DNA from 3 places in the Cytobacillus sp. FSL K6-0265 genome. Region 3 is predicted to be linked to each of the others. Evidence: a T-box and tRNA genes for the amino acid it is inferred to sense, from the RefSeq annotation. Region 3 holds a T-box; the other regions hold tRNA genes.
The links. The T-box of region 3 lies ahead of alaS (alanine--tRNA ligase). A T-box ahead of a tRNA ligase gene usually reads a tRNA of that ligase, here a tRNA-Ala.

Region 1 (7,253 bases), 3.1 Mb from region 3:
TCAATTAATTGCAGAATTAAAAGCAATTTTAGCAAGTGATGAAAAAGTGTTAGACATTATTCGCGAAGAACTGACAGAACTAAAAGACCGTTTTAATGATGAACGCCGTACAGAAATTGTTTCTGGTGGTCTTGAGCATTTAGAAGATGAAGATTTAATTCCTCAAGAGAACATTGTTATTACACTTACACATAAAGGTTATATTAAGCGATTACCAGTATCTACTTATCGTGCCCAAAAACGAGGTGGAAAAGGGATACAAGGAATGGGAACAAATGAGGATGATTTTGTTGAACACCTATTAACTACCTCAACGCATGATCATCTCCTCTTCTTTACGAATAAAGGAAAAGTGTATCAAGCTAAAGGATATGAAATTCCTGAATTTAGTAGAACAGCGAAGGGGATTCCTATCATTAACTTGTTAGGAATTGAAAAGGACGAATGGATTAATGCTGTCATCCCAATAGAGGATTTTGTGGATGATTGGTTCTTGTTTTTCACAACAAAACGAGGCATCTCTAAACGTTCACCATTATCTTCATTTGCTCATATCCGTACAAACGGCTTGATTGCTTTAGGCTTAAAAGAAGAAGATGAATTAATCTCTGTACGTTTAACAAATGGAGAAAAAGAAATCATTATCGGTACGAAGAATGGTCTCCTTATTCGTTTCCCTGAAGATGCGGTCCGTTCAATGGGACGTACAGCAACTGGAGTAAAAGGGATCACTCTAAGTGCAGAAGATGAAGTAGTTGGAATGGAAGTCCTAGAAGAAGGAGACAACATTCTAGTAGTTACGAAAAAAGGTTACGGTAAACAAACTCCAGTTGATGATTATCGTATTCAGGGTCGTGGCGGTAAAGGAATTAAAACGGCCAATATTACAGAAAAAACGGGTGATCTCGTTACGATGAAGGCTGTACGTGGTGAGGAAGACATTATGTTGATCACTACAGGCGGTGTCATCATCCGTATGGGAGTAGAAGATATTTCAACTATGGGAAGAAACACGCAAGGTGTAAGACTTATTCGAATCGATGAAAGTGTGAATGAATTCGTCTCAACTGTTGCAAAAGTTGAAAAGGAAGAAGAAAAAGATGGAGAAGAGCGAGCAAAGCCACTGGAAACTGCAGAGGAATTGCCTGAAGCTTCTATCGACAATGAAGAGGAAAGAGACTAAACCAATTGTTTAAGTCAAAGGAATGCCGGACTACAATTCAAATGCTAAAGTTTGAATTGAGTTCGGCTTTTTTATTAGAATGAGATAATTTTGAAGTCTCCCTAAAGTATTGCTACGTACTTATTAATAAGGGATTTTAGAGTGTGAGCGGCTGTATTCTTTGGTTGAAATCCTCGAAATATTATTTTATGAAAATAATTTATGAATAAGGCTTGCAAATTGTGGTTACTGCTGATATACTTATTCAAGTCAGCAAGAGGAAGACATGAAGAATTGATTGACATCAAAAAAAGATGTTGACTCAGATGACACGATATGTTATATTAATAAAGTCGCTTCTAAGCGATTGAGATTGTTCTTTGAAAACTGAACGAACATAAAACGTCAAGCGTAATTCTAAAAAAAGCTGATTTATCAGCAACAAAGCACCATAGGTGCAAACGAGCTAATCAAACACTTTATTGGAGAGTTTGATCCTGGCTCAGGACGAACGCTGGCGGCGTGCCTAATACATGCAAGTCGAGCGAATCAGAGGGAGCTTGCTCCCAATGATTAGCGGCGGACGGGTGAGTAACACGTGGGCAACCTGCCTGTAAGACTGGGATAACTCCGGGAAACCGGGGCTAATACCGGATAATATCTATTTATACATATAATTAGATTGAAAGATGGTTCTGCTATCACTTACAGATGGGCCCGCGGCGCATTAGCTAGTTGGTGAGGTAACGGCTCACCAAGGCGACGATGCGTAGCCGACCTGAGAGGGTGATCGGCCACACTGGGACTGAGACACGGCCCAGACTCCTACGGGAGGCAGCAGTAGGGAATCTTCCGCAATGGACGAAAGTCTGACGGAGCAACGCCGCGTGAGTGATGAAGGTTTTCGGATCGTAAAACTCTGTTGTTAGGGAAGAACAAGTATCGGAGTAACTGCCGGTACCTTGACGGTACCTAACCAGAAAGCCACGGCTAACTACGTGCCAGCAGCCGCGGTAATACGTAGGTGGCAAGCGTTGTCCGGAATTATTGGGCGTAAAGCGCGCGCAGGCGGTTCCTTAAGTCTGATGTGAAAGCCCACGGCTCAACCGTGGAGGGTCATTGGAAACTGGGGAACTTGAGTGCAGAAGAGGAAAGTGGAATTCCAAGTGTAGCGGTGAAATGCGTAGAGATTTGGAGGAACACCAGTGGCGAAGGCGACTTTCTGGTCTGTAACTGACGCTGAGGCGCGAAAGCGTGGGGAGCAAACAGGATTAGATACCCTGGTAGTCCACGCCGTAAACGATGAGTGCTAAGTGTTAGAGGGTTTCCGCCCTTTAGTGCTGCAGCAAACGCATTAAGCACTCCGCCTGGGGAGTACGACCGCAAGGTTGAAACTCAAAGGAATTGACGGGGGCCCGCACAAGCGGTGGAGCATGTGGTTTAATTCGAAGCAACGCGAAGAACCTTACCAGGTCTTGACATCCTCTGACAATCCTAGAGATAGGACTTTCCCCTTCGGGGGACAGAGTGACAGGTGGTGCATGGTTGTCGTCAGCTCGTGTCGTGAGATGTTGGGTTAAGTCCCGCAACGAGCGCAACCCTTGATCTTAGTTGCCAGCATTCAGTTGGGCACTCTAAGGTGACTGCCGGTGACAAACCGGAGGAAGGTGGGGATGACGTCAAATCATCATGCCCCTTATGACCTGGGCTACACACGTGCTACAATGGATGGTACAAAGGGCTGCAAGACCGCGAGGTTTAGCCAATCCCATAAAACCATTCTCAGTTCGGATTGTAGGCTGCAACTCGCCTACATGAAGCCGGAATCGCTAGTAATCGCGGATCAGCATGCCGCGGTGAATACGTTCCCGGGCCTTGTACACACCGCCCGTCACACCACGAGAGTTTGTAACACCCGAAGTCGGTGGGGTAACCTTTTGGAGCCAGCCGCCTAAGGTGGGACAGATGATTGGGGTGAAGTCGTAACAAGGTAGCCGTATCGGAAGGTGCGGCTGGATCACCTCCTTTCTAAGGAATATACGGAATTGACTTGATGTTAGACTGTTCGTTCAGTTTTGAGAGTGCAATCTCTTTGATATGAATAAATACTTTACCGTAAAGTTATGTGGGCCTATAGCTCAGCTGGTTAGAGCGCACGCCTGATAAGCGTGAGGTCGATGGTTCGAGTCCATTTAGGCCCACCATTTCAACTTTAATACGGGGCCTTAGCTCAGCTGGGAGAGCGCCTGCTTTGCACGCAGGAGGTCAGCGGTTCGATCCCGCTAGGCTCCACCAACAAATCGTTCTTTGAAAACTAGATAATGTAATGAAGAAGATTACCGAGTAATCGCCACCTTAGTTATTTTCTCTCTATATAATAGAGTAGAGATACTAAACTTTTTTAATAAACACAACCGTGAGGGAAGCGAAAGCAACCCAAACATAGGTTAAGTTAATAAGGGCGCACGGTGAATGCCTTGGCACTAGGAGCCGATGAAGGACGGGACTAACACCGATATGCTTCGGGGAGCTGTAAGTAAGCTTTGATCCGGAGATTTCCGAATGGGGAAACCCCCTATCCGTTATGGGATAGGATCCATACCTGAATACATAGGGTATGGAAGGCAGACCCGGGGAACTGAAACATCTAAGTACCCGGAGGAAGAGAAAGCAAACGCGATTCCCTGAGTAGCGGCGAGCGAAACGGGATTAGCCCAAACCAAGAGGCTTGCCTCTTGGGGTTGTAGGACATTCTATACGGAGTTACAAAGGAACGAGATAGACGAAGAGGTCTGGAAAGGCCCGCCATAGGAGGTAAAAGCCCTGTAGTCGAAACTTCGTTCCCTCCAGAGTGGATCCTGAGTACGGCGGGACACGAGAAATCCCGTCGGAAGCAGGGAGGACCATCTCCCAAGGCTAAATACTCCCTAGTGACCGATAGTGAACCAGTACCGTGAGGGAAAGGTGAAAAGCACCCCGGAAGGGGAGTGAAAGAGATCCTGAAACCGTGTGCCTACAAGTAGTTAGAGCCCGTTAATGGGTGATAGCGTGCCTTTTGTAGAATGAACCGGCGAGTTACGATTACATGCGAGGTTAAGTTGGACAGACGGAGCCGTAGCGAAAGCGAGTCTGAATAGGGCGAATATAGTATGTGGTCGTAGACCCGAAACCAGGTGATCTACCCATGTCCAGGGTGAAGTCCAGGTAACACTGGATGGAGGCCCGAACCCACGTACGTTGAAAAGTGCGGGGATGAGGTGTGGGTAGCGGAGAAATTCCAATCGAACTTGGAGATAGCTGGTTCTCTCCGAAATAGCTTTAGGGCTAGCCTCATGCGTAAGAATCTTGGAGGTAGAGCACTGTTTGGACTAGGGGCCCTCATCGGGTTACCGAATTCAGACAAACTCCGAATGCCAAAGATTTATCCATGGGAGTCAGACTGCGAGTGATAAGATCCGTAGTCAAGAGGGAAACAGCCCAGACCACCAGCTAAGGTCCCAAAGTATACGTTAAGTGGAAAAGGATGTGGAGTTGCTTAGACAACCAGGATGTTGGCTTAGAAGCAGCCACCATTTAAAGAGTGCGTAATAGCTCACTGGTCGAGTGACTCCGCGCCGAAAATGTACCGGGGCTAAACGTATCACCGAAGCTGTGGATTGAACATCGTAGATGTTCAGTGGTAGGAGAGCGTTCTAAGGGCGTTGAAGCTAGACCGTAAGGACTGGTGGAGCGCTTAGAAGTGAGAATGCCGGTATGAGTAGCGAAAGATGGGTGAGAATCCCATCCACCGAATGCCTAAGGTTTCCTGAGGAAGGCTCGTCCGCTCAGGGTTAGTCGGGACCTAAGCCGAGGCTGAAAAGCGTAGGCGATGGACAACAGGTTGATATTCCTGTACCACCGTATTCTGTTTGAGTGATGGGGGGACGCAGGAGGATAGGGTAAGCGCACTATTGGATGTGCGTCTAAGCAGTTAGAGGGACCATGAGGCAAATCCCATGGTCACATACCTTGAGCTGTGATAGCGAGGGAAATTTAGTACCGAAGTTCTTGATTCCACACTGCCAAGAAAAGCCTCTAGCGAGGAATAAGGTGCCCGTACCGCAAACCGACACAGGTAGGCGAGGAGAGAATCCTAAGGTGAGCGAGAGAACTCTCGTTAAGGAACTCGGCAAAATGACCCCGTAACTTCGGGAGAAGGGGTGCTCATTAGGGTGTTAAAGCCTTGATGAGCCGCAGTGAATAGGCCCAGGCGACTGTTTAGCAAAAACACAGGTCTCTGCGAAGCCGCAAGGCGAAGTATAGGGGCTGACGCCTGCCCGGTGCTGGAAGGTTAAGAGGAGAGGTTAGCTCACGCGAAGCTTTGAATCGAAGCCCCAGTAAACGGCGGCCGTAACTATAACGGTCCTAAGGTAGCGAAATTCCTTGTCGGGTAAGTTCCGACCCGCACGAAAGGCGTAACGATCTGGGCACTGTCTCAACGAGAGACTCGGTGAAATTATAGTACCTGTGAAGATGCAGGTTACCCGCGACAGGACGGAAAGACCCCGTGGAGCTTTACTGTAGCCTGATATTGAATTTTGGTACAGCTTGTACAGGATAGGTAGGAGCCTTAGAAGCCGGAGCGCTAGCTTCGGTGGAGGCGTCGGTGGGATACTACCCCCGCTGTATTGAAATTCTAACCCACATCCCTTATCGGGATGGGAGACAGTGTCAGGTGGGCAGTTTGACTGGGGCGGTCGCCTCCTAAAGAGTAACGGAGGCGCCCAAAGGTTCCCTCAGAATGGTTGGAAATCATTCGTAGAGTGTAAAGGCACAAGGGAGCTTGACTGCGAGACCTACAAGTCGAGCAGGGACGAAAGTCGGGCTTAGTGATCCGGTGGTTCCGCATGGAAGGGCCATCGCTCAACGGATAAAAGCTACCCCGGGGATAACAGGCTTATCTCCCCCAAGAGTCCACATCGACGGGGAGGTTTGGCACCTCGATGTCGGCTCATCGCATCCTGGGGCTGTAGTCGGTCCCAAGGGTTGGGCTGTTCGCCCATTAAAGCGGTACGCGAGCTGGGTTCAGAACGTCGTGAGACAGTTCGGTCCCTATCCGTCGTGGGCGCAGGAAATTTGAGAGGAGCTGTCCTTAGTACGAGAGGACCGGGATGGACGCACCGCTGGTGTACCAGTTGTCTTGCCAAAGGCATCGCTGGGTAGCTATGTGCGGAAGGGATAAGTGCTGAAAGCATCTAAGCATGAAGCCCCCCTCGAGATGAGATTTCCCATAGCGCAAGCTAGTAAGATCCCTGAAAGATGATCAGGTTGATAGGTTAGAGGTGGAAGTGTGGCGACACATGCAGCTGACTAATACTAATCGATCGAGGACTTAACCAAAAACGAAATGCGAAGGCGGCTCGTTCAGGAGCGACAAGCATAAGACGAGTTCGTTAGGAGGTTGTTCTTTAACCTCATAGCGAAATTGGCTTATGACCTCGAGCTCCTAGCCGCCGCAGCTAGACAGCACTACGTAAGTAGTATCGTCAGCAACGCATAGGCGATTACTCAAAACATTCTTCTTCAACATTACCTAGTTTTCAGAGAATGATTTTTAAAATTTCTCTTGAAAAATTCATAAAAGACGTTATAATAATAAATGTCTTTAAAAAGTCCGGTGGCGATAGCGAGAAGGTCACACCCGTTCCCATACCGAACACGGAAGTTAAGCTTCTCAGCGCCGATGGTAGTTAGGGGCTGTCCCCTTGTGAGAGTAGGACGTTGCCGGGCAAGATGAAAGAGCACATCATTTGAATGTGCTCTTTTTTTGTGATTTTTTTTAATTTTTACTTTCACTGTAAACTAACTATCCCTTTTTATTTCCTTGGCAATGAACTTTTCTTGAATGAAGAAATTCATAAATAAGAAAAGGACTTTTCCGTTCCGTCAAATCGAGGAATTGATGGATAAATGGATAATCATTATTGGTCATTAGCTTAATGCATTCATTCCACCATTCTGTTTCATATCTTGCAATCATGCTTAAATTATAGAGTAATAAGTAATGAGAAAATAATTCTGGATAATCATTTAACGGACTTCTTTCGATAGG
Region 2 (7,253 bases), 3.0 Mb from region 3:
TCAAATGGATATCTCCACCCATTCTTGTGGGAATTTTACCGTTATGATTCCAATTCCCACTATGAAGTCTCTTAATAATTGGCCTCAACTGTGCTCGAAAGGAATCATAACAATGGGCACATCCAAATTTCCCGACTTTAACAAATTGAGGAAAGGTCATCGAACATTGTTCACACTGTACTACCTGCGTTTGTTTATTTAACTGAGCTTGGTTATTTGCATAACTCGTATCTATATTAAATAATCCGCTCAATAGATTATTAATAGAAAATCCAGAGCCGTTATTTATCATAAACATATCGCCATGTTCTTGGGCACATTTTTCGCATAAATGGAACTCAGCCTTTTCACCATTCATAATTTTTGTAAAATGTAGAGTCGCAGGTCTCTGATTACATTCTCCAGAGCCGTTATTTATCATAAACATATCGCCATGTTCTTGGGCACATTTTTCGCATAAATGGAACTCAGCCTTTTCACCATTCATAATTTTTGTAAAATGTAGAGTCGCAGGTCTCTGATTACATTCTTGGCATATCATCTGTTTCACCCCTCCATACTTTACAGCCTACTTATATTTCAATGTATTTAGCATCGCAACAAGCATCCTTGCTCTTAACTCATCCCTATAGGGTAACTCTAAGTAAAGAACTGAACGGTCAATGACACTCAACATAATCTTCGCTTCTCTAGTAGTAATAATCTCTTCTTCAACTAATCTGTTTATAATATTTTCAGCACTATTTTGAGAAATACGATCACGTACAATCCCAATCAATTGATTAATTAAATCAACATAATCATATGCTTGCACTTTGGTAATTCTTATATAACCACCACCGCCACGTTTGCTTTCGACAGCATAGCCTTTTTCAACTGTAAACCGAGTATTTATTACGTAATTTATTTGAGATGGGACACATTGAAATTTATCAGCAATCTCGCTCCGCTTAATTTCAACAATTTCCCTTTCACTAAGTTCCAAGACTTCTTTAAGATATTTTTCAATAATATCTGATATATTTTTCACCCGGCCTCCCCCTATCTGACTTTGACTATATTTGACATAAATTATACATGATTTGTGTGAAATGTTGCAACGAAGTAGTATTATTAATTTTCCCCTTTTTTTCTAAATCTCAAACGTATGAAAGATAGGTTCGTTCATTAAATTTATATTATGTATAGATTATTTAATTGTTATTTGTCCATTTAAATAAACGAATGTATGATAGCACTACAAAAAAGAGCACATTCAAATGATGTGCTCTTTCATCTTGCCCGGCAACGTCCTACTCTCACAAGGGGACAGCCCCTAACTACCATCGGCGCTGAGAAGCTTAACTTCCGTGTTCGGTATGGGAACGGGTGTGACCTTCTCGCTATCGCCACCGGACTATGAAATTGTAAGGGAATCGTTCCCTCAAAACTAGGTAATGTTGAAGAAGATTGTTATTGAGTAATCGCCTATGCGTGCTGACGGTACTACTTACGTAGTGCTGTCTAGCTACGGCGCCTAGGTGCTCGAGGTCATAAGCCAAATTTGTCATGAGGTTAAAGAACAACCTCCTGTCAAATTCGTCTTATGCTTGTCGCACCTGGACAAGGCGCCTCCGCATTTCGTTTTTTGGTTAAGTCCTCGATCGATTAGTATTAGTCAGCTACATGTGTCGCCACACTTCCACCTCTAACCTATCAACCTGATCATCTTTCAGGGATCTTACTAGCTTGCGCTATGGGAAATCTCATCTCGAGGGGGGCTTCATGCTTAGATGCTTTCAGCACTTATCCCTTCCGCACATAGCTACCCAGCGATGCCTTTGGCAAGACAACTGGTACACCAGCGGTGCGTCCATCCCGGTCCTCTCGTACTAAGGACAGCTCCTCTCAAATTTCCTGCGCCCACGACGGATAGGGACCGAACTGTCTCACGACGTTCTGAACCCAGCTCGCGTACCGCTTTAATGGGCGAACAGCCCAACCCTTGGGACCGACTACAGCCCCAGGATGCGATGAGCCGACATCGAGGTGCCAAACCTCCCCGTCGATGTGGACTCTTGGGGGAGATAAGCCTGTTATCCCCGGGGTAGCTTTTATCCGTTGAGCGATGGCCCTTCCATGCGGAACCACCGGATCACTAAGCCCGACTTTCGTCCCTGCTCGACTTGTAGGTCTCGCAGTCAAGCTCCCTTGTGCCTTTACACTCTACGAATGATTTCCAACCATTCTGAGGGAACCTTTGGGCGCCTCCGTTACTCTTTAGGAGGCGACCGCCCCAGTCAAACTGCCCACCTGACACTGTCTCCCATCCCGATAAGGGATGTGGGTTAGAATTTCAATACAGCGGGGGTAGTATCCCACCGACGCCTCCACCGAAGCTAGCGCTCCGGCTTCTAAGGCTCCTACCTATCCTGTACAAGCTGTACCAAAATTCAATATCAGGCTACAGTAAAGCTCCACGGGGTCTTTCCGTCCTGTCGCGGGTAACCTGCATCTTCACAGGTACTATAATTTCACCGAGTCTCTCGTTGAGACAGTGCCCAGATCGTTACGCCTTTCGTGCGGGTCGGAACTTACCCGACAAGGAATTTCGCTACCTTAGGACCGTTATAGTTACGGCCGCCGTTTACTGGGGCTTCGATTCAAAGCTTCGCGTGAGCTAACCTCTCCTCTTAACCTTCCAGCACCGGGCAGGCGTCAGCCCCTATACTTCGCCTTGCGGCTTCGCAGAGACCTGTGTTTTTGCTAAACAGTCGCCTGGGCCTATTCACTGCGGCTCATCAAGGCTTTAACACCCTAATGAGCACCCCTTCTCCCGAAGTTACGGGGTCATTTTGCCGAGTTCCTTAACGAGAGTTCTCTCGCTCACCTTAGGATTCTCTCCTCGCCTACCTGTGTCGGTTTGCGGTACGGGCACCTTATTCCTCGCTAGAGGCTTTTCTTGGCAGTGTGGAATCAAGAACTTCGGTACTAAATTTCCCTCGCTATCACAGCTCAAGGTATGTGACCATGGGATTTGCCTCATGGTCCCTCTAACTGCTTAGACGCACATCCAATAGTGCGCTTACCCTATCCTCCTGCGTCCCCCCATCACTCAAACAGAATACGGTGGTACAGGAATATCAACCTGTTGTCCATCGCCTACGCTTTTCAGCCTCGGCTTAGGTCCCGACTAACCCTGAGCGGACGAGCCTTCCTCAGGAAACCTTAGGCATTCGGTGGATGGGATTCTCACCCATCTTTCGCTACTCATACCGGCATTCTCACTTCTAAGCGCTCCACCAGTCCTTACGGTCTAGCTTCAACGCCCTTAGAACGCTCTCCTACCACTGAACATCTACGATGTTCAATCCACAGCTTCGGTGATACGTTTAGCCCCGGTACATTTTCGGCGCGGAGTCACTCGACCAGTGAGCTATTACGCACTCTTTAAATGGTGGCTGCTTCTAAGCCAACATCCTGGTTGTCTAAGCAACTCCACATCCTTTTCCACTTAACGTATACTTTGGGACCTTAGCTGGTGGTCTGGGCTGTTTCCCTCTTGACTACGGATCTTATCACTCGCAGTCTGACTCCCATGGATAAATCTTTGGCATTCGGAGTTTGTCTGAATTCGGTAACCCGATGAGGGCCCCTAGTCCAAACAGTGCTCTACCTCCAAGATTCTTACGCATGAGGCTAGCCCTAAAGCTATTTCGGAGAGAACCAGCTATCTCCAAGTTCGATTGGAATTTCTCCGCTACCCACACCTCATCCCCGCACTTTTCAACGTACGTGGGTTCGGGCCTCCATCCAGTGTTACCTGGACTTCACCCTGGACATGGGTAGATCACCTGGTTTCGGGTCTACGACCACATACTATATTCGCCCTATTCAGACTCGCTTTCGCTACGGCTCCGTCTGTCCAACTTAACCTCGCATGTAATCGTAACTCGCCGGTTCATTCTACAAAAGGCACGCTATCACCCATTAACGGGCTCTAACTACTTGTAGGCACACGGTTTCAGGATCTCTTTCACTCCCCTTCCGGGGTGCTTTTCACCTTTCCCTCACGGTACTGGTTCACTATCGGTCACTAGGGAGTATTTAGCCTTGGGAGATGGTCCTCCCTGCTTCCGACGGGATTTCTCGTGTCCCGCCGTACTCAGGATCCACTCTGGAGGGAACGAAGTTTCGACTACAGGGCTTTTACCTCCTATGGCGGGCCTTTCCAGACCTCTTCGTCTATCTCGTTCCTTTGTAACTCCGTATAGAATGTCCTACAACCCCAAGAGGCAAGCCTCTTGGTTTGGGCTAATCCCGTTTCGCTCGCCGCTACTCAGGGAATCGCGTTTGCTTTCTCTTCCTCCGGGTACTTAGATGTTTCAGTTCCCCGGGTCTGCCTTCCATACCCTATGTATTCAGGTATGGATCCTATCCCATAACGGATAGGGGGTTTCCCCATTCGGAAATCTCCGGATCAAAGCTTACTTACAGCTCCCCGAAGCATATCGGTGTTAGTCCCGTCCTTCATCGGCTCCTAGTGCCAAGGCATTCACCGTGCGCCCTTATTAACTTAACCTATGTTTGGGTTGCTTTCGCTTCCCTCACGGTTGTGTTTATTAAAAAAAGTTTAGTATTTCATACTCTATATAATATAGAGAGAAAATAACTAAGGTGGCGATTACTCGGTAATCTTCTTCATTACATTATCTAGTTTTCAAAGAACGATTTGTTGGTGGAGCCTAGCGGGATCGAACCGCTGACCTCCTGCGTGCAAAGCAGGCGCTCTCCCAGCTGAGCTAAGGCCCCGTATTAAAGTTGAAATGGTGGGCCTAAATGGACTCGAACCATCGACCTCACGCTTATCAGGCGTGCGCTCTAACCAGCTGAGCTATAGGCCCACATAACTTTACGGTAAAGTATTTATTCATATCAAAGAGATTGCACTCTCAAAACTGAACGAACAGTCTAACATCAAGTCAATTCCGTATATTCCTTAGAAAGGAGGTGATCCAGCCGCACCTTCCGATACGGCTACCTTGTTACGACTTCACCCCAATCATCTGTCCCACCTTAGGCGGCTGGCTCCAAAAGGTTACCCCACCGACTTCGGGTGTTACAAACTCTCGTGGTGTGACGGGCGGTGTGTACAAGGCCCGGGAACGTATTCACCGCGGCATGCTGATCCGCGATTACTAGCGATTCCGGCTTCATGTAGGCGAGTTGCAGCCTACAATCCGAACTGAGAATGGTTTTATGGGATTGGCTAAACCTCGCGGTCTTGCAGCCCTTTGTACCATCCATTGTAGCACGTGTGTAGCCCAGGTCATAAGGGGCATGATGATTTGACGTCATCCCCACCTTCCTCCGGTTTGTCACCGGCAGTCACCTTAGAGTGCCCAACTGAATGCTGGCAACTAAGATCAAGGGTTGCGCTCGTTGCGGGACTTAACCCAACATCTCACGACACGAGCTGACGACAACCATGCACCACCTGTCACTCTGTCCCCCGAAGGGGAAAGTCCTATCTCTAGGATTGTCAGAGGATGTCAAGACCTGGTAAGGTTCTTCGCGTTGCTTCGAATTAAACCACATGCTCCACCGCTTGTGCGGGCCCCCGTCAATTCCTTTGAGTTTCAACCTTGCGGTCGTACTCCCCAGGCGGAGTGCTTAATGCGTTTGCTGCAGCACTAAAGGGCGGAAACCCTCTAACACTTAGCACTCATCGTTTACGGCGTGGACTACCAGGGTATCTAATCCTGTTTGCTCCCCACGCTTTCGCGCCTCAGCGTCAGTTACAGACCAGAAAGTCGCCTTCGCCACTGGTGTTCCTCCAAATCTCTACGCATTTCACCGCTACACTTGGAATTCCACTTTCCTCTTCTGCACTCAAGTTCCCCAGTTTCCAATGACCCTCCACGGTTGAGCCGTGGGCTTTCACATCAGACTTAAGGAACCGCCTGCGCGCGCTTTACGCCCAATAATTCCGGACAACGCTTGCCACCTACGTATTACCGCGGCTGCTGGCACGTAGTTAGCCGTGGCTTTCTGGTTAGGTACCGTCAAGGTACCGGCAGTTACTCCGATACTTGTTCTTCCCTAACAACAGAGTTTTACGATCCGAAAACCTTCATCACTCACGCGGCGTTGCTCCGTCAGACTTTCGTCCATTGCGGAAGATTCCCTACTGCTGCCTCCCGTAGGAGTCTGGGCCGTGTCTCAGTCCCAGTGTGGCCGATCACCCTCTCAGGTCGGCTACGCATCGTCGCCTTGGTGAGCCGTTACCTCACCAACTAGCTAATGCGCCGCGGGCCCATCTGTAAGTGATAGCAGAACCATCTTTCAATCTAATTATATGTATAAATAGATATTATCCGGTATTAGCCCCGGTTTCCCGGAGTTATCCCAGTCTTACAGGCAGGTTGCCCACGTGTTACTCACCCGTCCGCCGCTAATCATTGGGAGCAAGCTCCCTCTGATTCGCTCGACTTGCATGTATTAGGCACGCCGCCAGCGTTCGTCCTGAGCCAGGATCAAACTCTCCAATAAAGTGTTTGATTAGCTCGTTTGCACCTATGGTGCTTTGTTGCTGATAAATCAGCTTTTTTAGAATTACGCTTGACGTTTTATGTTCGTTCAGTTTTCAAAGAACAATCTCGTTCGCTTCAGAAGCGACTTTATAATCATACAACATCTTAAGTTGTTATGTCAATAACTTTTTTTAAAATGTTTTTGGTGGAGCCTAGCGGGATCGAACCGCTGACCTCCTGCGTGCAAAGCAGGCGCTCTCCCAGCTGAGCTAAGGCCCCAAAAAAGTAATAAAAATGGTCGGGAAGACAGGATTCGAACCTGCGACCCCTTGGTCCCAAACCAAGTGCTCTACCAAGCTGAGCTACTTCCCGTTTATGGCGCGCCCGAGAGGAGTCGAACCCCTAACCTTTTGATCCGTAGTCAAACGCTCTATCCAATTGAGCTACGGGCGCATCAATAAGTGGTGCCGAGGACCGGAATCGAACCGGTACGGTAGTCACCTACCGCAGGATTTTAAGTCCTGTGCGTCTGCCAGTTCCGCCACCCCGGCACTTATTGGAGCGGAAGACGGGATTCGAACCCGCGACCCTCACCTTGGCAAGGTGATGTTCTACCACTGAACTACTTCCGCAAATATTAAAATAAAAATGGTGCGGGTGAAGGGAGTCGAACCCCCACGCCTTGCGGCGCCAGATCCTAAGTCTGGTGCGTCTGCCAATTCCGCCACACCCGCATATATA
Region 3 (7,253 bases):
CAAACCAATTACAGCAGTATTCGGAACATGACAACCACCACAAAGTTCTAATGAATAGTCGCCGATTTGAACAACTCGTACAATTTTCCCGTACTTTTCTCCAAATAAGGCCATTGCTCCCATTGCTTTCGCTTCTTCAATACCTTTTAGGTCAATTTGTACATTTAAGCTATTCCAAATTTTCTCGTTAACAATGGCTTCGATTTTCTCTAATTCTTCTCCTGTTACTTGTCCAAAGTGAGAAAAGTCAAATCTTAGTCGATCTGGTTCAACGAGAGAACCTGCTTGATTTACATGAGACCCTAATACATCTTTCAATGCTTGATGAAGAAGATGTGTCGCTGTATGATTTTTTACGATTTTATTACGATTAAAATAATCAACCGTTGCTTTAACCGATGAATGAGCTTTTAATACTCCTTCAGTAATAACTGCACGATGGAGATTTTGTCCATTTGGAGCTTTTTGAACATCTTTTATTTCAACCTTTAAGCCACTCGCTGTTAGCGTTCCCTTATCAGCAATTTGTCCACCACTTTCAGCATAGAAAGGAGTAGCTGTTAATATTAACTGAACCTCTTCGCCTTGAGAAGCTTCGTCTACTAGCTCTCCACCACTTACAATTGATGCGACTTCAGTATCAATCGTCAATTGCTCATACCCAACAAACTTACTATCTACCGTAATGTCACCTAGGACACGATCTTGGACTTGCATACTATCAATATCTTGACGAGCAGCACGAGCGCGATCTCGCTGATTTTCCATTTCTTTTTCAAAGCCATCATGGTCGATGGTCATGCCTTCTTCTTCCGCATACTCCTCTGTTAATTCAACAGGGAAACCATACGTATCATAAAGACGGAAAACATCCTTTCCATCGATAACGGTATGCCCATTCGCTTTTTCTTTTTTCATTACTTCTGAAAGAATAGCTAAACCTTCGTGTAACGTTTCATGGAAGCGTTCTTCTTCATTTTTTATGACTTTTTGAATAAAAGCTGTTTTTTCTTTTACTTGTGGATAGTAATCAACCATTATTTCTGCGACTACTGGTACTAACTCAAACATGAACGGACGATGAATATTGATTTGCTTCGCATAACGAACCGCGCGACGTAATAATCGTCTTAGGACATATCCTCTTCCTTCATTTGATGGAAGAGCGCCATCACCAATCGCAAATGCGACTGTACGAATATGGTCAGCAATCACTTTAAATGCGACATCTTGTTCCGCAGTTTTTCCATATTTCTCAGCGGAAATATCTTCTGTCCCTTTAATAATTGGCATAAATAGATCTGTGTCAAAATTCGTCTTTACATTTTGCACAACTGAAGCCATACGCTCTAAGCCCATGCCTGTATCAATATTTTTCTTTGGTAGTGGTGTATATGTGCCATCTGGATTATGGTTAAACTCAGAAAATACAAGATTCCATACTTCCAAATAACGTTCGTTTTCTCCACCAGGATAGAGCTCGGGATCATTTAAGTCGTTACCGTACGCTTCTCCTCTATCATAGAAAATTTCTGTGTTCGGTCCACTTGGGCCTTCTCCGATATCCCAGAAATTCCCTTCTAAACGAATAATTCGCTCTTCTGGCACCCCTACTTTTTCTCTCCATAATTGGTACGCTTCATCATCCTCAGGGTGGATTGTCACAGATAATTTCTCTTCTTCAAAACCAATCCATTTTGGGCTCGTCAAGAATTCCCAAGCAAATAGAATCGCTTCTTCTTTAAAATAATCACCGATAGAGAAATTCCCAAGCATTTCAAAGAATGTATGGTGACGTGCTGTCTTACCTACATTTTCGATATCATTGGTACGTATTGATTTTTGTGCATTAACAATCCTTGGATTTTCAGGAATGACTCGACCGTCAAAATATTTCTTTAACGTAGCTACACCACTGTTAATCCATAATAATGATGGATCCTCATGCGGTACTAAAGAAGCACTTGGTTCAACTGCATGGCCTTTTTCTTTAAAAAAATCTAAAAACATTTGTCTAATTTCTGCGCCAGTTAAATGTTTCATAAAAAAACCTCCTAAAAATAGATGTAACCATAAAAAAAAGCCCTCATCCCCAATACAGGGACGAGAACTGAAACTCGCGGTACCACCCTGATTGTGAAAGAAAACTCTCACCTCTCAAAGCACCTTAACGCGGTGAACGGCAGTAGTTAACTGCACTCCGGATTAGCTTTCTGTTATCCTTCATCGAGAAATTCTCTCAGCCATGGAATTTCCTCTCTTTCAAATGGACTATAACATACTTCTTCCATCAACATCTTAACATTATTTAAATAGATATAGTCGAATTATAGCTAGTTTTTTGCTCTTTTGTCAACATCTCAATGTCTAACAGTATCAACAAATACAGCTTAAACTATACCTTATCTGTGTGATGTCGGTTCATTAACAATTTACGCGCATGTATAAGACTGATTTTTAGGATTGCCAAAATCGGAACAGCCATAATTAAACCAATGATACCGCCGGCTTCTCCACCAGCTAATAATGAAAGCATAATTATGAGGGGGTGCATATGTAAGCTTTTCCCTACAATTAATGGAGATAATATATTCCCTTCCACAAATTGCAATACGACAATAATGATTAATGTAATAATCACCATTTTTACTGACAGTGTTGCTGCAATTATCACCGCTGGGACTGCACCAATAATTGGCCCAAAGTAGGGAATAATGTTGGTTATTGCAATAATAAACCCAAGCAACAATGGATACTTCATACCGAACACCCAAAATAAAGTAGCTGAAATTACCCCGATTACTAAACATACAAGGAGTTGTCCACGAATATAACCACCGAGCGACTTATCAACATCTCTTACAAACAAAACAGCCTCTTTGCGCCATCTTCTTGGCGTTAAGTACCAGACTGCTTTTTTTACATCTGTATAATCTTTTAATAGGTAAAAGGAGATAAATGGGATAATGGCGATGATTAAAGCATAATTAAGAATCTCAAGCAATATATTGATTGCCTTTGTTAATAATTTATCTAATGCTGCTTCTATATCGTTAATCCCATCCTCCACACGTAATTGTAATGTTTCTGGCCATTCAGATGTGCGATCTTGAATCAAAGCAATAAAAGATCGATATTGCTCGGCAAACTCTGGCGCATGATTAACTAAATCATTTAGTTGATGAATAAAAGCCGGAATACCCTTATACAATCCGTAGCCTACACCACCAAAAAACAACAAATAAATACCAAAAGCTGCTAATCCTCGGTGCATACCTGCTTGATGTAACTTTTCAACAATAGGATGTAAGAGATATGTAAAAAATGCCCCAAGTAAAAACGGAATCAGCACAACTAACAGTAATTTCAAAAGAGGGAGCCATAATTCTTTTAATTGGAAAAAGATAAAAAGTAAAATAAGAATAAGCAAAACAAAGCCTAAACGGTACAACCATTTTATACGAACGTCCATACACTACGCCTCCCTTTAATATCTTGAGAAGAGAGCATATGAATTATACATACAAGTTAAACAAGGAGAGAATCTGAAAATAAAACTAACACCCATACGAAAAACGCCCCCAATCATTTGATTGAGGACGATATAACAATTAAAACATTTTCATTACTTTTCTTTGTATCTTTTTCATATCTCTTTTTGAGACGATGTTATTTTTCTGCATATAGCTATATGCGGCTACTCCTGCACCGATGACTGCTGCTGAGGTTAACATTTTATTCATTATATGACACCTCTCATAAAATTTTTTTATGAAGAAAAACGACGCTCTTCTTCATCAAATAAGTCATCTAAAGAACTTAAAGACCCATCTTCTTCCACTTGGTGAGTGTGAATCATTCCTTTAGACAATGAGAGTTCGATAAAGCAATTCCAACAATAATATTGATTAATGCCAATCTTACCGACATCTTTACTTTGACAATTAGGACATTGAAGCATCATGGAAAGGACACCTACCTTATTCTACATTTACAATAATGGCATCCTTTCCAATCGCTGGTGCGCAACTAGCTTTAATTACTTTCTTTCCTTCAAGTACATCAGAAAAGAAGCCATCTGATAGTTCATACCCTACGATTGTGCCCATTTCTTCATTGAAATATACATCTTGAAGAAGTCCTAAGCGATCGCCCTCTCTTGTCATCATCATTCGGCCAGCCAAGCGATTTTCACTAGCAATCGTAAAATCACTATGCTTTGGAATAGCTGTTAATACATCACAACTTTCAACCATCACACCATCCCAACCAAATGAATACACATCTTTAATATCTAGAAAAAAGGATTTGCGAATAAATGAGTGGTTCTTCACCCATAGTCCCTTCACTAATCCTTCGGGTGAGATGAAGAGATCATTCACTTCACCAATTGCTCTACCGTTATTCAACACGATAACCGACAAGCCTCTTAATAAGGAAAATGTTCGCAAAAGTTACTCCCACCTTCTTTGAACATTGTTATTTTGTTCAAAGAAGGTACAGCTCATTCTTTTTCAAGGTTGGCAATTTGTTTTATGTATACAAGGGTAAAAAATAAGATGAGAAAAAATCTCTCATCTTAGTCTATTCAGCCTCTAAAAAATCATAAGGTGTGATATTTTCCATTCCTATCATCGGGTCGACTTTCATCAAGTAATCTTCATATGTTAATGATTCATCAATTGCTTCAATTGTCTCAACTTCTACGATCTCATCTTGTAATTTCAATCGTAAGTTAGATCGTCTTGATTGATCATCTAAACGTTGTACACCCATTTTTAACGCTTCTTCATCCCCACATAATATCAGGAATTGCTTGCTTCGTGTAATGGCCGTATATAATAAATTTCTCCGTAGCATCCGGTAGTAACTTTTAACGACCGGAAGAATAACAATCGGAAACTCACTGCCTTGTGACTTATGAACAGAACAACAATAGGCATGTGTGATTTGATTTAAATCCTGTTTTGTATACGTAGCTTCAACGCCGTCGAAAGAAACAATGACCATATCTTGTTTTTCTGTGTTCTCTTTCGCATAAAATATTGAAATGATTTCACCCATATCACCATTATACACATGGTTTTCAGGTTGATTGACTAATTGCAGAACCTTATCCCCAATACGATAGACGACATCACCAAAAGCAATTTCTTTTCTACTACCATCTTCATTAGGGTTGAAAATTTCTTGAATCATTTTATTCAGGCGATCAATACCTGCCGGACCACGATACATCGGTGCAAGGACTTGGATATCCTTTGCTAAATAACCTTTTTTCTTTGCATTTCGCACCACTTGTTCAATGACCGTACCAATTTGACCTGGCTGACATTGAAAGAAGGAGCGATCTTTTTGTTGCTGGGTAATATTTTGTGGCAATCTTCCCTTTTTCATTTCATGTGCCAACTCAATAATGGAGGAACCTTGCGATTGCCTATAAATATCTGTCAACCTTACTTGAGGAATGCGTTCAGAAAGTAATAAATCTCTTAATACTTGGCCTGGGCCAACTGATGGTAATTGATCTTCATCACCAACAAGAATGACTTGCATTTCTTCAGGTATCGCTTTAAAAAGTTGATTGGCTAACCAAATATCAACCATGGAAGTTTCATCCACTATAAGGATTTTCCCTTCAAGCGGGTTTTCCTCATGATGGTCAAAACCCTCACTTCCATTCCAGCCGAGCAATCTGTGAATCGTCACAGCTGGTAAACCAGTTGATTCTGCCATTCTTTTCGCGGCTCTTCCAGTAGGGGCAGCTAGTAAGAAAGGAAATGGCTCTTCTTTTTTATAGTCTTTCGGATTTAAACTACAACCATGTAATTCACCATACAATTCAACAATCCCTTGAATAACCGTTGTTTTTCCCGTACCTGGACCACCTGTTAATATCATCATTGGCGACATTAACGCTTTTTGAATGGCATCTTTTTGAGATGGCGCATATTGTACAGAAAGTCGCTCTTCTAATTGTCCTAAAGCAAGAAGAAATTCCGACTCGGGAAACTGTTCATTAAACTCCGTTTGATTGAGTATACGTTTGATATTTGTGACGATTCCCTTTTCAGAAAAGAAAAGAGAAGGTAAATATAACTGCTGTCCCTCTGCAATTACTTTTCCCTCTTCACCGAGCGTTATGATTGCTTCACTAATCGCCTCATAAGGGATTACCTCAGTCGCTTTTTCTTCTAATAGTTTTTTGACAGCAGGTAGTAATTCTTCTGCTTCTGCATATACGTGACCTGAGTGTGCACTTTCACTATCAAGCATATATAAACAGGCTGCTTTAATTCGGTCAGCGTGACTACCTGCCATTCCCAATTGTTGTCCAATTTCATCTGCCCGATGAAAGCCAATCCCTTCAATATCCTCTACGAGTTGATAAGGATTTCTTTGCAAAATATCTATCGCTTGATCTTTATATGTTTGAAAAATCTTCATAGATAGTTGCGGTCCAAAACCAAGTTGATTGAGGTGGATCATGACTTGTTCAATTCCTTGATTTTCCACAAGTGTGTCGTATAATATTTTTGCTTTTTCACTTGCTAATTTTGGTATCCCATCTAATAATGAAGGATTATTTAAGATGAGATTGATCGCATTTTCCCCAAGCTCATCGACAATACTTTGTGCCGTTTTCTTCCCAATCCCTTTAAAGAGATCACCTGATAAATAATTAACGACGCCTTCTTTTGTTTGGGGCATTTCTTTCTTATACTGCTCCACATGAAATTGCATCCCAAACTTCGGATGTTCCTTCCATTCCCCTAAAAAAGTATAGGTCTCCTCTTCATGTATTTTCGGTATATAACCAGTAATGACCGCTTCTTTCTCGTCATATTGTGCATTTGTCTCTAAAACCCGTATACGCAAAACCGTATAAAGATTACTTTCATTATGGAAAATAGTCACAAGATGCTTGCCTTTTACATACGTTTTTTGTTCAGCAAATAGATCTAAAGAATTCTGCTCATCCATCCCTTGTGCTCCTTCCTTTTTAAGTGCATCTTCTTTTTTATTTTATGACTGTTTTTCAATCATTTTCTTACCGTAGCCCGCAAGCATATGGTCCGGTTGTATATCCAATGCACGATTAAAGTGATCAAGTGCCTTTTGCACATCTTCTTTAAAAGCATAAGCTACACCGAGATTATAATGAGCATCCGCATGTTCCTCATCTAATTCAATACAGTGTTGTAATTGCTTAATGGCTTCATCTATTAATTCTAATTGTGCTAAGCAAAGGC

Region 1: it has a tRNA-Ala gene. The T-box ahead of alaS (alanine--tRNA ligase) is inferred to sense a tRNA for this amino acid. The anticodon was not compared.
Region 2: it has a tRNA-Ala gene. The T-box ahead of alaS (alanine--tRNA ligase) is inferred to sense a tRNA for this amino acid. The anticodon was not compared.

Annotation. Positions count from the first base shown of each region.
Region 1 covers NZ_JBBOPE010000001.1:7,559-14,811, forward strand. The annotation lists gene gyrA (DNA gyrase subunit A) at 1-1,183, shown strand, start outside; rRNA gene MHH73_RS00040 (16S ribosomal RNA) at 1,642-3,190, shown strand; tRNA gene MHH73_RS00045 (tRNA-Ile) at 3,290-3,366, shown strand; tRNA gene MHH73_RS00050 (tRNA-Ala) at 3,382-3,457, shown strand; rRNA gene MHH73_RS00055 (23S ribosomal RNA) at 3,608-6,541, shown strand; rRNA gene rrf (5S ribosomal RNA) at 6,815-6,931, shown strand; gene MHH73_RS00065 (YaaC family protein) at 7,008-7,253, opposite strand, start outside.
Region 2 covers NZ_JBBOPE010000001.1:96,573-103,825, reverse strand. The annotation lists gene MHH73_RS00545 (UvrB/UvrC motif-containing protein) at 1-421, opposite strand, end outside; gene MHH73_RS00540 (CtsR family transcriptional regulator) at 569-1,030, opposite strand; rRNA gene rrf (5S ribosomal RNA) at 1,280-1,396, opposite strand; rRNA gene MHH73_RS00530 (23S ribosomal RNA) at 1,628-4,561, opposite strand; tRNA gene MHH73_RS00525 (tRNA-Ala) at 4,716-4,791, opposite strand; tRNA gene MHH73_RS00520 (tRNA-Ile) at 4,807-4,883, opposite strand; rRNA gene MHH73_RS00515 (16S ribosomal RNA) at 4,983-6,531, opposite strand; tRNA gene MHH73_RS00510 (tRNA-Ala) at 6,716-6,791, opposite strand; tRNA gene MHH73_RS00505 (tRNA-Pro) at 6,808-6,884, opposite strand; tRNA gene MHH73_RS00500 (tRNA-Arg) at 6,889-6,965, opposite strand; tRNA gene MHH73_RS00495 (tRNA-Leu) at 6,975-7,063, opposite strand; tRNA gene MHH73_RS00490 (tRNA-Gly) at 7,070-7,144, opposite strand; tRNA gene MHH73_RS00485 (tRNA-Leu) at 7,162-7,246, opposite strand.
Region 3 covers NZ_JBBOPE010000001.1:3,098,892-3,106,144, forward strand. The annotation lists gene alaS (alanine--tRNA ligase) at 1-2,043, opposite strand, end outside; T-box leader at 2,097-2,303, opposite strand; gene MHH73_RS15695 (AI-2E family transporter) at 2,396-3,472, opposite strand; gene MHH73_RS15700 (DUF3918 family protein) at 3,612-3,743, opposite strand; gene MHH73_RS15705 (hypothetical protein) at 3,770-3,961, opposite strand; gene MHH73_RS15710 (PRC-barrel domain-containing protein) at 3,981-4,451, opposite strand; gene recD2 (SF1B family DNA helicase RecD2) at 4,585-6,984, opposite strand; gene MHH73_RS15720 (tetratricopeptide repeat protein) at 7,027-7,253, opposite strand, start outside.